Regions from separate parts of the Blastococcus jejuensis genome, predicted to be linked through region 2. Evidence: predicted binding sites of a transcription regulator. Region 2 holds the regulator's gene; each other region holds the start of a gene.
What was found. The regulator LexA, encoded in region 2, represses DNA repair genes until DNA is damaged. The targets are predictions, from matches to a motif close to TCGAACANNTGTTCGA.
Positions count from the first base shown of each region.

Region 1: the regulator LexA is predicted to act here: its motif matches at 1,836-1,851, upstream of ABD644_RS12845 (YbaK/EbsC family protein).
Region 3: the regulator LexA is predicted to act here: its motif matches at 1,296-1,311, upstream of dnaB (replicative DNA helicase).

Region 1 is NZ_BAAAVV010000005.1:281,990-285,236, forward strand. Features, by position in the region: gene ABD644_RS12830 (DNA polymerase III subunit alpha) at 1-834, opposite strand, end outside; gene ABD644_RS12835 (SAV_6107 family HEPN domain-containing protein) at 908-1,390, opposite strand; gene ABD644_RS12840 (DUF6504 family protein) at 1,390-1,728, opposite strand; gene ABD644_RS12845 (YbaK/EbsC family protein) at 1,943-2,491, shown strand; gene ABD644_RS12850 (GNAT family N-acetyltransferase) at 2,488-3,090, shown strand; gene ABD644_RS12855 (phytoene desaturase family protein) at 3,087-3,247, shown strand, end outside.
Region 2 is NZ_BAAAVV010000002.1:18,906-22,152, reverse strand. Features, by position in the region: gene ABD644_RS03860 (hypothetical protein) at 1-71, opposite strand, end outside; gene ABD644_RS03855 (LysM peptidoglycan-binding domain-containing protein) at 233-829, opposite strand; gene lexA (transcriptional repressor LexA) at 1,045-1,806, shown strand; gene ABD644_RS03845 (hypothetical protein) at 1,882-2,943, opposite strand; gene ABD644_RS03840 (phosphatase PAP2 family protein) at 2,915-3,247, opposite strand, start outside.
Region 3 is NZ_BAAAVV010000009.1:47,430-50,676, forward strand. Features, by position in the region: gene dnaB (replicative DNA helicase) at 1-1,212, opposite strand, end outside; gene rplI (50S ribosomal protein L9) at 1,916-2,362, opposite strand; gene rpsR (30S ribosomal protein S18) at 2,374-2,610, opposite strand; gene ABD644_RS17155 (single-stranded DNA-binding protein) at 2,651-3,142, opposite strand; gene rpsF (30S ribosomal protein S6) at 3,145-3,247, opposite strand, start outside.

The sequences.
Region 1 (3,247 bases), on a different contig from region 2:
CTTCAGGTACCCCTCGGCGGTGCGCCGGTCGACGTGCCGCAGGTCGAGCGCGACCAGCCGGCGGGACGCGTCGAGCACGTCGACCGTGGGGGCGTCGAGGGCGTCGACGTACCGGACGGCGTTGCTGAGCACCACCGGCACGCCCTGCTCGGCGGCGAACCGCAGCATCGCCTGGGCGCGCTGCCGGTCGCCGCGCCCGCGGTGGTGCACGACCTCGAGCACCAGCCGGCCCGGCCCGAAGGCGGCCCGCCAGGCGTCGAGGTGGGCGGCGGCGTGGTCGGCCCGGCCGGTGAGCAGCGCCCGACCCACCGGCGAGTCGGGCCCGAGCACCGCGATCAGCCCGGAGGCGTGCTCGGCGGCCGTGGCCAGCGAGCTCACCGGCTCCCCGCGCGTGCCGCGCAGGTGCGTGGCGCTGGTCAGCCGGCACAGCGAGCGCCAACCGGCGCCGTCGCGGGCGAGGAAAGTGACCCGCGGCAGCCGCGGGTCGACGCTCGCCCCGCCGCGGGCGGGGCTCTTGCGCAGCGGCGCAGCCGTGCGCAGCCGTGGCGGCCGGGCGCCGGACTCCTCGCCCCCCAGCGCGGTGGCCCGCGCCGGGTGCGACGTGGCACCGAGAGCGGGAGCGACGGCGAGGTCGACGCCGAAGATCGGCCGCACGCCGGCCGCACGGCAGGCGAGGGCGAACTTCACCGTGCCGTACAGCCCGTCGCGATCGGTGAGGGCCAGCGCCGACATGCCGTGCTCGGCGGCGCGGGCCACGAGGTCGGCGGGGTGGTTGGCCCCGTACTGCATGGAGTAACCGGACGCGACGTGCAGGTGGACGAAGGGGTCGCTCACGCGGACTCCTCGCTGGCGCTCGTCGACCGCGTGAGCGTGGCTGCTGCGTCTACCGGTGAGCTCGCAAGCTCGCTCACTTCCGTGATCCGGCGCCACGAGCCGGCGTCGGACGGCGGAACGGTGAGCGGGGCGGCGCGGGCAACGCGCCGAGGCAGTTCTCCACCACGGCGAGGAAGCCGCCGACGTCGCGGACCAGGTCGTCGGCCTCCCGCTCGGTGACCGCATGGGAGAGCCCCGCCTCGGCCGCCGCCCGCTTGGCGGCACCGGCGGCGAAGAAGGTGGCCCACTCCCCCATCTCGGGCGCGACCTGGGCCAGCAGCACCCAGGCGCTGCGCGGGCGGCGGCGGGCGGGTTCGGGCCGGGTGCGGGCGGCCAGCACGGCGGCGGCCGCGCGCAGCGCGCCCAGGTGCGCCGTGGCGTACCGCTCCCGGGGATCGGTGGCGGCCGACGCCTCGGCCAGCGCGCGGTGCGCCTGGTCGAGGAGCTGGCCGGCGGCGGCGGGCAGTGCCGGGGGCAGGGGCAGCTGACCGGCGGGCACGGCGCGGACGGCGCCCATCAGTCGTGCACCCGCACGAGCCACCAGCGGTTGCCGGCGGCGTCCCACGACAGGTCGAAGACGCCGGCGAAGCTCATCCGCGACCGGCCGGCACGCACCGCCTCGACCCGCCACACCTCCCGGGTGGCGACGAGCTCGGCGGAGGCGCCACCGGGAGCCCCGCCCAGGACCGAGGTGTCGCGCAGCCACCACGGCGCGGTCTCGACCCACGAGTCGAGCAGCTCGCCCACCACGTAGCGGGAGGAGCCGCGCCAGAACTGCACCGGCCCGAGGGCGCCGCGCTCGACCTGCACCTCTTCACCGACCCGACCGACGGTCTCACCGAGCACCCGGCTCATGACAGACTCCCCACCTCGTACCCGCACCCACCCCGCGCCGGCCCCGGCCACCGCTCCGGGCGGGGAAGGGCCGAGGAGCGGTGGTGGACCGGCGGTGTCCTGCTTGTTCGAACACGTGTTCGAACGACTCCAGTAGACCCGACCCCGTCCGCGCCGTCAAGACCGGCGGCGACCGTGTCGGCACCGGTCCGAGGCCGGTGGCAGGATCAGCCGCATGACCGCACCCGAGCACCCACGGGTGGCCGAGGTCGCCCGGCTGCTCGCCGACGCCGGCGCCCAGGCGGAGGTCCGCGTCCTGCCCGCCGAGGTGCGCACCGCCGCCGCGGCCGCCGCGGCACTCGACGTCCCGCTCGGCGCGATCGTCAACAGCCTGGTCTTCGCCGTCGGCGACCTGCCGCTGCTGGTGCTCACCAGCGGCGCCCACCGCGTCGACGAGCCCACGGTCGCCGACCTGCTCGGCGTCGAGCGAATCGCCCCGGCCCCGGCCGACTTCGTGCGCCGGCACACCGGCCAGGCGATCGGCGGGGTCGCCCCGATCGGGCACCCCGCGCCGATCGGCACCCTCGTCGACGTCGAGCTGGCCCGCTACGAGCGCGTGTGGGCCGCCGCCGGCCACCCCGCCGCCGTGTTCTGCACCAGCTACGACGAGCTGCTCCGCCTGACCGAGGGCACCGCGGCCGAGGTCGGTGCGGGCCCCACCCACACCCAGGCGACTGCATCCGGCCCCGTCCCGGTCCCCGAAGGGCAGGTGTGCACCTCATGACCGGCACCAAGCCGACGACCCGCGTCACGGAGCTGTCCACCGCCTGGCTGCGCGAGCACATGCACGAGGCGCTGATCATCTACGGGCTCGCCATGGGCTACGACTCGTCGGTGGTCGCCGGCCGGTACGGCTACGCGATCCAGCACACCGACCGGCCCGGCTTCCGTGCCGTCGGCGCGTTCGCCGAGACCGACAACGACGACCAGCTCGTCGGCTTCGGCTACGGCTACCTCGTCGAGCCCGGCCAGTGGTGGCACGACCAGGTCCGGGCGGCCCTGGACCGGCGGACGGCGAAGCGCTGGCTGCCCGGCGCGTTCGAGGTGTGCGAGCTGCACGTCCACCCCGACCACCAGAGCCAGGGGCTGGGGCGCCGGCTGCTGCACGCCCTCGTCGACGGCCTCCCCTATCCCGCCGCGCTGCTGTCGACCCCCGACGCCGACACCAAGGCGTTCCGGCTCTACCACGCCGACGGGTTCGTCGACCTCGCCCGCGGCTACCACTTCCCGGGCGATGCCCGGCCCTTCGCCATCCTGGGCGCCACCCTGCCGCTGCGGCTGCACGGCGCCGGAACGGGTGCCGGCAGCTCGCGCCCCCGGTGAGCCCCGGCGACACGACCGCCGACGTCGTCGTGGTCGGCTCGGGCCACAACGGGCTGGTCGCGGCCTGCTACCTGGCCCGGGCGGGCCTGCGCGTCGAGGTCGTCGAGTCCGACGAGGTGCTCGGTGGCGCCGTCTCGACCGTGGAGCGCTGGCCCGG
Region 2 (3,247 bases):
GCCTGATAGACCTCGACCGCCTGGGGCTGACTGGTGAACACCGCTGCACGACTTTCCATGGCGCCTGACACGTGACGACCGTAAGCGTCCGAGCCACCACAGAGGGTGAAGACGCCCACACAGAGGGTTGACGAAGTCGGCCGCTCAGGTTGTAGAGGTGTTGCCGTGGCGACACCGCCCGGGACTGCCGATGCCGAGCCGGGCAGCCCGTCGCGCCGCGCCTCACCCCCGCTCACGGGAGCTGGAGAACCTGGCCGGGCACGAGGTCGGCGCCCTCGAGCCCGTTCATCCGCTGGATCTCGTCGATCACCGCGCGCACGTCGCCCTCGCCGTCGAGGGACGTGGCGATCGACCACAGCGTGTCGCCCTCCTGGACCACGACGCTGGACACCCCGGCCAGCCGGAGGCCGCCCTCGTCGCCCGAGAGGAGCGGGCCGAGCCACGACCCGAGGGCCACCGCCCCCGCCAGCGCCAGCACCACCGCGAGCCGGCGGGCCCGGCGGGTGAGCCGCACGCGCCGGGCGATCGACGGACCCGCCGGTGCCCGACGCGCGGCGCGGGGACGGCCCGGCCCGTCGCGATCAGGTCGTGCGGCCAGGTCGGGCGCGCCCCGCCGGACGGGGCCGCGGCGGACCGGAGCGGTCGGCCGCGCGGGCGCCGCCGGCGGCCGGCACACGCCCACCCGGGACGGGCTGCGGCGCGACGGGTGGGGGCGGACCGTGCGCAGGGTCGGAGCCGCCGGCTCGACGGGATCGGACACCAACCGGGGACGCCACGGCGCCTGCACCGCTTCGTCGAACTCCAGCACGGCTTCCTGCACGCATCCCATGACCGTCTCCTCCCGACCCGCCGAACACCCGTCGTCGCCGCCACCCTCGAACGCGTGTTCGATTCGAACGACTGTTCGATGTCTACCGCACGGGTCCGACGAAAGCGACAGGACACGGCACGACTTCGAACATGTGTTTGATCCGAGCGGGTCGCCGCGCTACGGTTCCTGCGAGAGATCACCGGCGCTGCGCGAGCAGCCGACGAGGAGGCGACGTGGCGGAGAAGAACGGGACGTCGGGCGGCCGGAAGCCGCCCGGGGACGCCACGGCGGCATCCGGGACGGCGACCGTCCGTTCGTTCCCCGACCGGGGCGCCGACGGCGACGGCCTGACCCAGCGGCAGCGCCGGGTCCTGGAGGTCATCCGCGACTCGATCGAGCGGCGCGGCTATCCCCCGTCGGTCCGGGAGATCGGCGAGGCGGTCGGTCTCTCCTCGGCGTCGTCGGTCGCCCACCAGCTCTCCGTCCTGCAGAAGAAGGGCTGGCTGCGGCGCGACCCCAACCGCCCGCGCGCGCTCGACGTCCGGCTCCCCGACGACTCGCCGCACGCCAGCGCCACGGTCACCGAGCTGCCGGGCGTCCCCGAGGGCGTCGACGTCTCCGCGCCGACCTACGTTCCGCTCGTCGGCCGGATCGCGGCCGGCGGTCCGGTGCTCGCCGAGCAGGCGGTCGAGGACGTCTTCCCGCTCCCCCGCGAGCTGGTCGGCGAGGGCACGCTGTTCATGCTGAAGGTCACCGGCGACTCGATGATCGAGGCGGCGATCTGCGACGGCGACTGGGTGGTCGTGCGCCAGCAGCCGACGGCGGAGAACGGCGAGATCGTCGCCGCGATGATCGACGGCGAGGCCACCGTCAAGACGTACAAGCGCCGCGACGGGCACGTCTGGCTGCTCCCGCACAACCCGGCGTACGAGCCCATCCCGGGCGACGACGCGACCGTGCTGGGGCGCGTGGTCAGCGTCCTCCGCCGGGTCTGACACCCGGCCGCCGGCCCGGTGCTGTCCGGCCCGGCGCTGTCCGGCCCGGCGCCGTCCGGCTCGCTGCCGTCAGACTCAGGGCCGGCGGCGCCGGAACAGTCCGCCCAGCCACACCAGCACGGTGGCCGTCAGCGCGGCGATCACCGCCGAGGTGATCGGTGAGAGCCCCGAGCTCGTGAAGTCGGTCAGGCTCGGCGTGGGCCCGGTGGCCGTGGTGCCGGGGGCGGGCAGGCCGCTCACGACCGGGACGACGGTCAGGTCGCTCGGGGTGCCCTCACTGGCCACCACCAGCGCGGAACCGTCCTCGGTGAAGCTGATCGCCTCCCCCTGCGGGGAGTCCGGCAACGGGACGCGGACCGGTTCGGCCGCCAGCGCCGCGACCACGTCGGATCCGGTCAGCGGCCAGACGTAGGCGTCGGTGTAGGTCCGCAGGGCCAGGTGATGCCCGTTGCCCGCGACCGCTCCCCCCGTGACCAGCAGCTGCCCGGCGCGGCCGACCGGACCACCGGGCGTGCCGGTCAGGGTCATGGCCACCGAGGCGACCCTGGCGAGTGGCATCGTCCCGCCGTCGACCAGCGGCGCCGCCGGCCGGTACACCGAGCTGGCCCCCAGCACCTCCTTGGTGACGACGTACGGCGTCCCGTCCGGGGCGAGCAGCAGGGCCTCGGCGTCGTGCGGGCCGTCCGGGTAGGTCAGCCGGTAGAGGTTCGTGGTCCCGTCGGGCCGCAGGGCGACGAGCGCGATCGTCGGCCGGCTCGCGCCGTTGTCCCCGGTGTCGGCCACCCAGACGGTCCCGTCGGCGCCGATCGCGAGGTCCTCCGGGTCGAACGGGTCCACGGCGGTCGTGTGGACGTCGATCACGGCGCAACTGGCGTCGAGCACGTACAGATCGATCTGGTCGCCGCCGTCGTTGATGGCCAGGAGCCGGCCGGGGACGGCGACCAGCCCGGAGAGCTCGGCGAGCCGCGGGTCGGTGATCTGGCAGCGGACCTGCGCGCCGGCGGCCGCCTGAGCGGTGGCGTCCTCGGCGGCCGCGGGCATGCCGGAGGCGAGGACGAGTGCGGCGCCGAGGAGACCTCCGGTCGCCAGCAGTCGCCCCCGGACGCCGCTACGCGGTCTGCCGGCCTGCTCGGGCACGAACCCAGCGTGACAGAACGGTTGCGTCCAGTGCGTGAACCACGCCCAACAGCACGATGCCCACGCACGCGCCGACGACTGCGTCGGTGACCCAGTGGAAGTCCAGGGAGACCATCGCGACGCCGGTCGCCACCGGACCGACGAGGCTGAGCCACCAGAACACCCGCTGCACGCGCATCGGCAGGCCGTACTCCACGGCCTGCCACCGCGCCACACCCCACATGAGGACGGCGTTGGCGACGTGGCCGGACGGGAACGAAGCGCCGTCCTCGTGGAAGAAGAAGGAACCCGGGAAGCCGGGCGC
Region 3 (3,247 bases), on a different contig from region 2:
CGGCACGACGACGAGGCCCTCGGCTTCGATGTACATCGCGATCTCGGGGTCAGCGCTGGTGAAGTGCGCCTCCGCCGACGTTCCGTCTCCTAGCCAGACGCCCAGGGTGTACGGCGGAATGAGCAGGTCGGCCGGGGGAAGATCCAATGGCCGCGCGTTCGTGACGGAGTGGTTGAGCCGGGCGTCCTTGGTGGCACACCGGACGGTTCGCGCGATCTCCTCCGTCGTACGCACCTCGGCGAACGTCCGCTGGTTCCGACAGCCGCTGTAGCCCACCCGCGCCGCCTGGGCGGACTTCCGGCTGGCGCGGGTCTCGGTCAGCCACTGGTGCTGTGCGTCGGCCACGATCATCGAGCCGTCGGAGAAGTGGACCTCGTAGCAGGGCCGGTCGGTCATGACGTCGGTCGCGGCGACGACAGTCGTCGGCCGGCCGTCGGAGCCCAAGACCCGGTCACCGACCCGGATCTCGCCCATCGTCGTCCAGCCGGTGGGGGTGGCCACCGGGGTGTCGAGGGCAAGCGCCTTCCCGACACCGGGACGGGCCGCGATGACGATCATCTGGCCGGCCTGGAGGCCGTTGGTGAGCTCGTCGAGGTCGCGGATACCGGTGGGCACGCCACGGCTGACGCCACCTCGCGAGGCGATGGCGTCCAGCTCGTCCATCGTCGGCTGCAGGATGTCCTCGAGGCGCGAGTAGTCCTCGCTCATCCGCTTCTCGGTGACGTCGTAGATCTCCTGCTGGGCGCGGTCGACGATGTCGTCGACGTCGCCCTTGCCGCCGGCCGCGCCGTAGCCCAGCTGGACGACCCGGGTGCCGGCCTCCACGAGTCGGCGCAGCACGGCCTGCTCGGCCACGATCGCCGCGTAGTACCCGGCGTTGGCCGCCGTCGGTGTCGAAGCGATCAGCGTGTGCAGGTAGACCGCGCCGCCCATCTTGGACAGCTGGTCGGTGCGGTTGAGCTCAGCGGCCACCGTGATCGCGTCGGCCGGCTCACCGCGCCCGTACAGGTCGAGGATGCAGTCGAAGACCACCTGGTGGGCGGGGCGGTAGAAGTCGGGGCCCTGCAGCACCTCGACGACGTCGGCGATCGCGTCCTTGCTCATCAGCATGCCGCCGAGCACCGACTGCTCCGCCGGGATGTCCTGCGGTGGCTGCCGGTCGTACGCGGGGGCCGTCGCGGACGGCCGGCTGAACTCCTCGGCCACTGCCACCGGGGTTTCCTCCATCTCTGTGCAGGCGCGCCCGCTACCGCCACTCCGAGGGGAAGTCGGGAGCTCGGCAGACGTCACCAGGCCCGAACAACTGTTCGGGTCATTGCTACCGCCGGGCACCGACACTTCCCGCGCGCCCGGCGGCAGCTGGGGAGGACGTTAGGAAGCCGGAGGGGGCGCCGTCCAACACCGGTGTGCACGTCGATCTGCACAACTTGTGGACAAGTCGGTGGATGGAGGCGTGTCGACATGTGGAGACGGCGGGGGACACGTCCCGGCCATCTTCCGGATTCCGCACCGTCACCTGCGCGAAGGCCGTTCACCGGCTGTGGACGGGAGAAACTTCCCAACATTTTTCCGCGCGCCGCATCACGAGTCACATGCGACCGCGCGGCGACGTCCCGACCCCGCCCGCCACCGACGAACGACCGGCCGCCGACATGTCAGGAACGGCCATGGACGACAGCCGCTCCCCGGACGCCGTGACACTCCCGGGTCCCACTTCGCACTGCACCGGTCCCGCAGGGCCCCGAGAGCGCGAGGCATGCCCAGGGAGCGGCGTCAGACCCGCTGAGATGGACCGAGAGCGCGAGGCATGCCCAGGGAGCGGCGTCAGACCCGCTGAGATGCCCCGAGACGCCGGAAGGGGCGCCGGACCGGAGTCCGACGCCCCTTCCGGACGTGAGGAGTGCTCAGCGCGCTCTCAGGAGGGAACGACCTCGATGGTCAGCTGCGTGCTGACCTCGGGGTGCACGCGCACGGTGATCGTGTGCTCCCCGGTCGTCTTGATCGTGCTGGGCAGGTCGATGCGGCGACGGTCGAGCTCCGGACCACCGGCGGCGGTCACGGCAGCCGCGACGTCGGCGGGGGTGACGCGCCCGAACAGGCGGCCGCCCTCACCGGCGCGGGCCGGCACCCGGACCGTGAGGCCCGTGATGCGCCCGGCCAGGGCCTGCGCCTCCTCGTGCGAGGCCACCTCGCGGGCGGCACGCGCCCGGCGCAGGGACTCGACCTGCTTCTCGGCACCCCGGGTGGCCTTGATGGCCAGCCCGCGGGGGAGGAGGTAGTTGCGGCCGTAGCCGCCCTTGACCTCCACCGTGTCGCCGGAGGTACCGAGACCGGTGACCTCCTGGGTCAGGATCAGCTTCATCGTGCTCATGATCAGCGCGCCGTCGAGGTGTAGGGCAGCAGGGCCATCTCACGGCTGTTCTTCACGGCCGTGGCGACGTCCCGCTGGTGCTGGCTGCAGTTGCCGCTGACGCGGCGGGCACGGATCTTGCCGCGGTCGGAGATGAACTTCCGCAGCAGGGTCGTGTCCTTGTAGTCGACGTAGGTCGCCTTGTCCTTGCAGAACTGGCAGACCTTCTTCTTGGGCTTGCGAACAGGGGGCTTGGGCACCGGGGTACTCCAGGTAGGTCAAGTAGTGAGGAACGAAGAATTAGAAGGGCGGTTCGTCGGACGGACCGGCGGGCGTCGACCACGGGTCGCTCGCGCCACCGCCGCCGCCACCGCCGCCGGAGAAGCCGCCACCGCCGCCGCCACCGAAGCCGCCGCCGCCCTCACCGCGCGAGGCGCGGGTGACCTTGGCGGTGGCGTAGCGCAGCGAGGGGCCGATCTCGTCGACCTCGAGCTCGACGACGGTGCGCTTCTCGCCTTCCTTCGTCTCGAACGAGCGCTGCTTGAGCCGGCCGCTGACGATGACGCGCGAGCCGCGGGTGAGCGACTCGGCCACGTTCTCGGCCGCCTGGCGCCACACGTTGCAGCGGAGGAACAGCGCCTCGCCGTCCTTCCACTCCTGCGACTGACGGTCGAAGGTGCGCGGGGTCGACGCGACGGTGAAGTTGGCGACGGCAGCGCCCGACGGCGTGAAGCGCAGCTCCGGGTCGGCGGTCAGGTTGCCGACGACGGTGATGACGGTCTCGCCGGCCATGGTCAGTGGACCTCGGGCCGCATCAGCTTCGTGCGGAGCACCGACTCGTTCAGGTTGAGCTGACGGTCGAGCTCGGACACAGCGGCGGGCTCGGCATCGATGTCG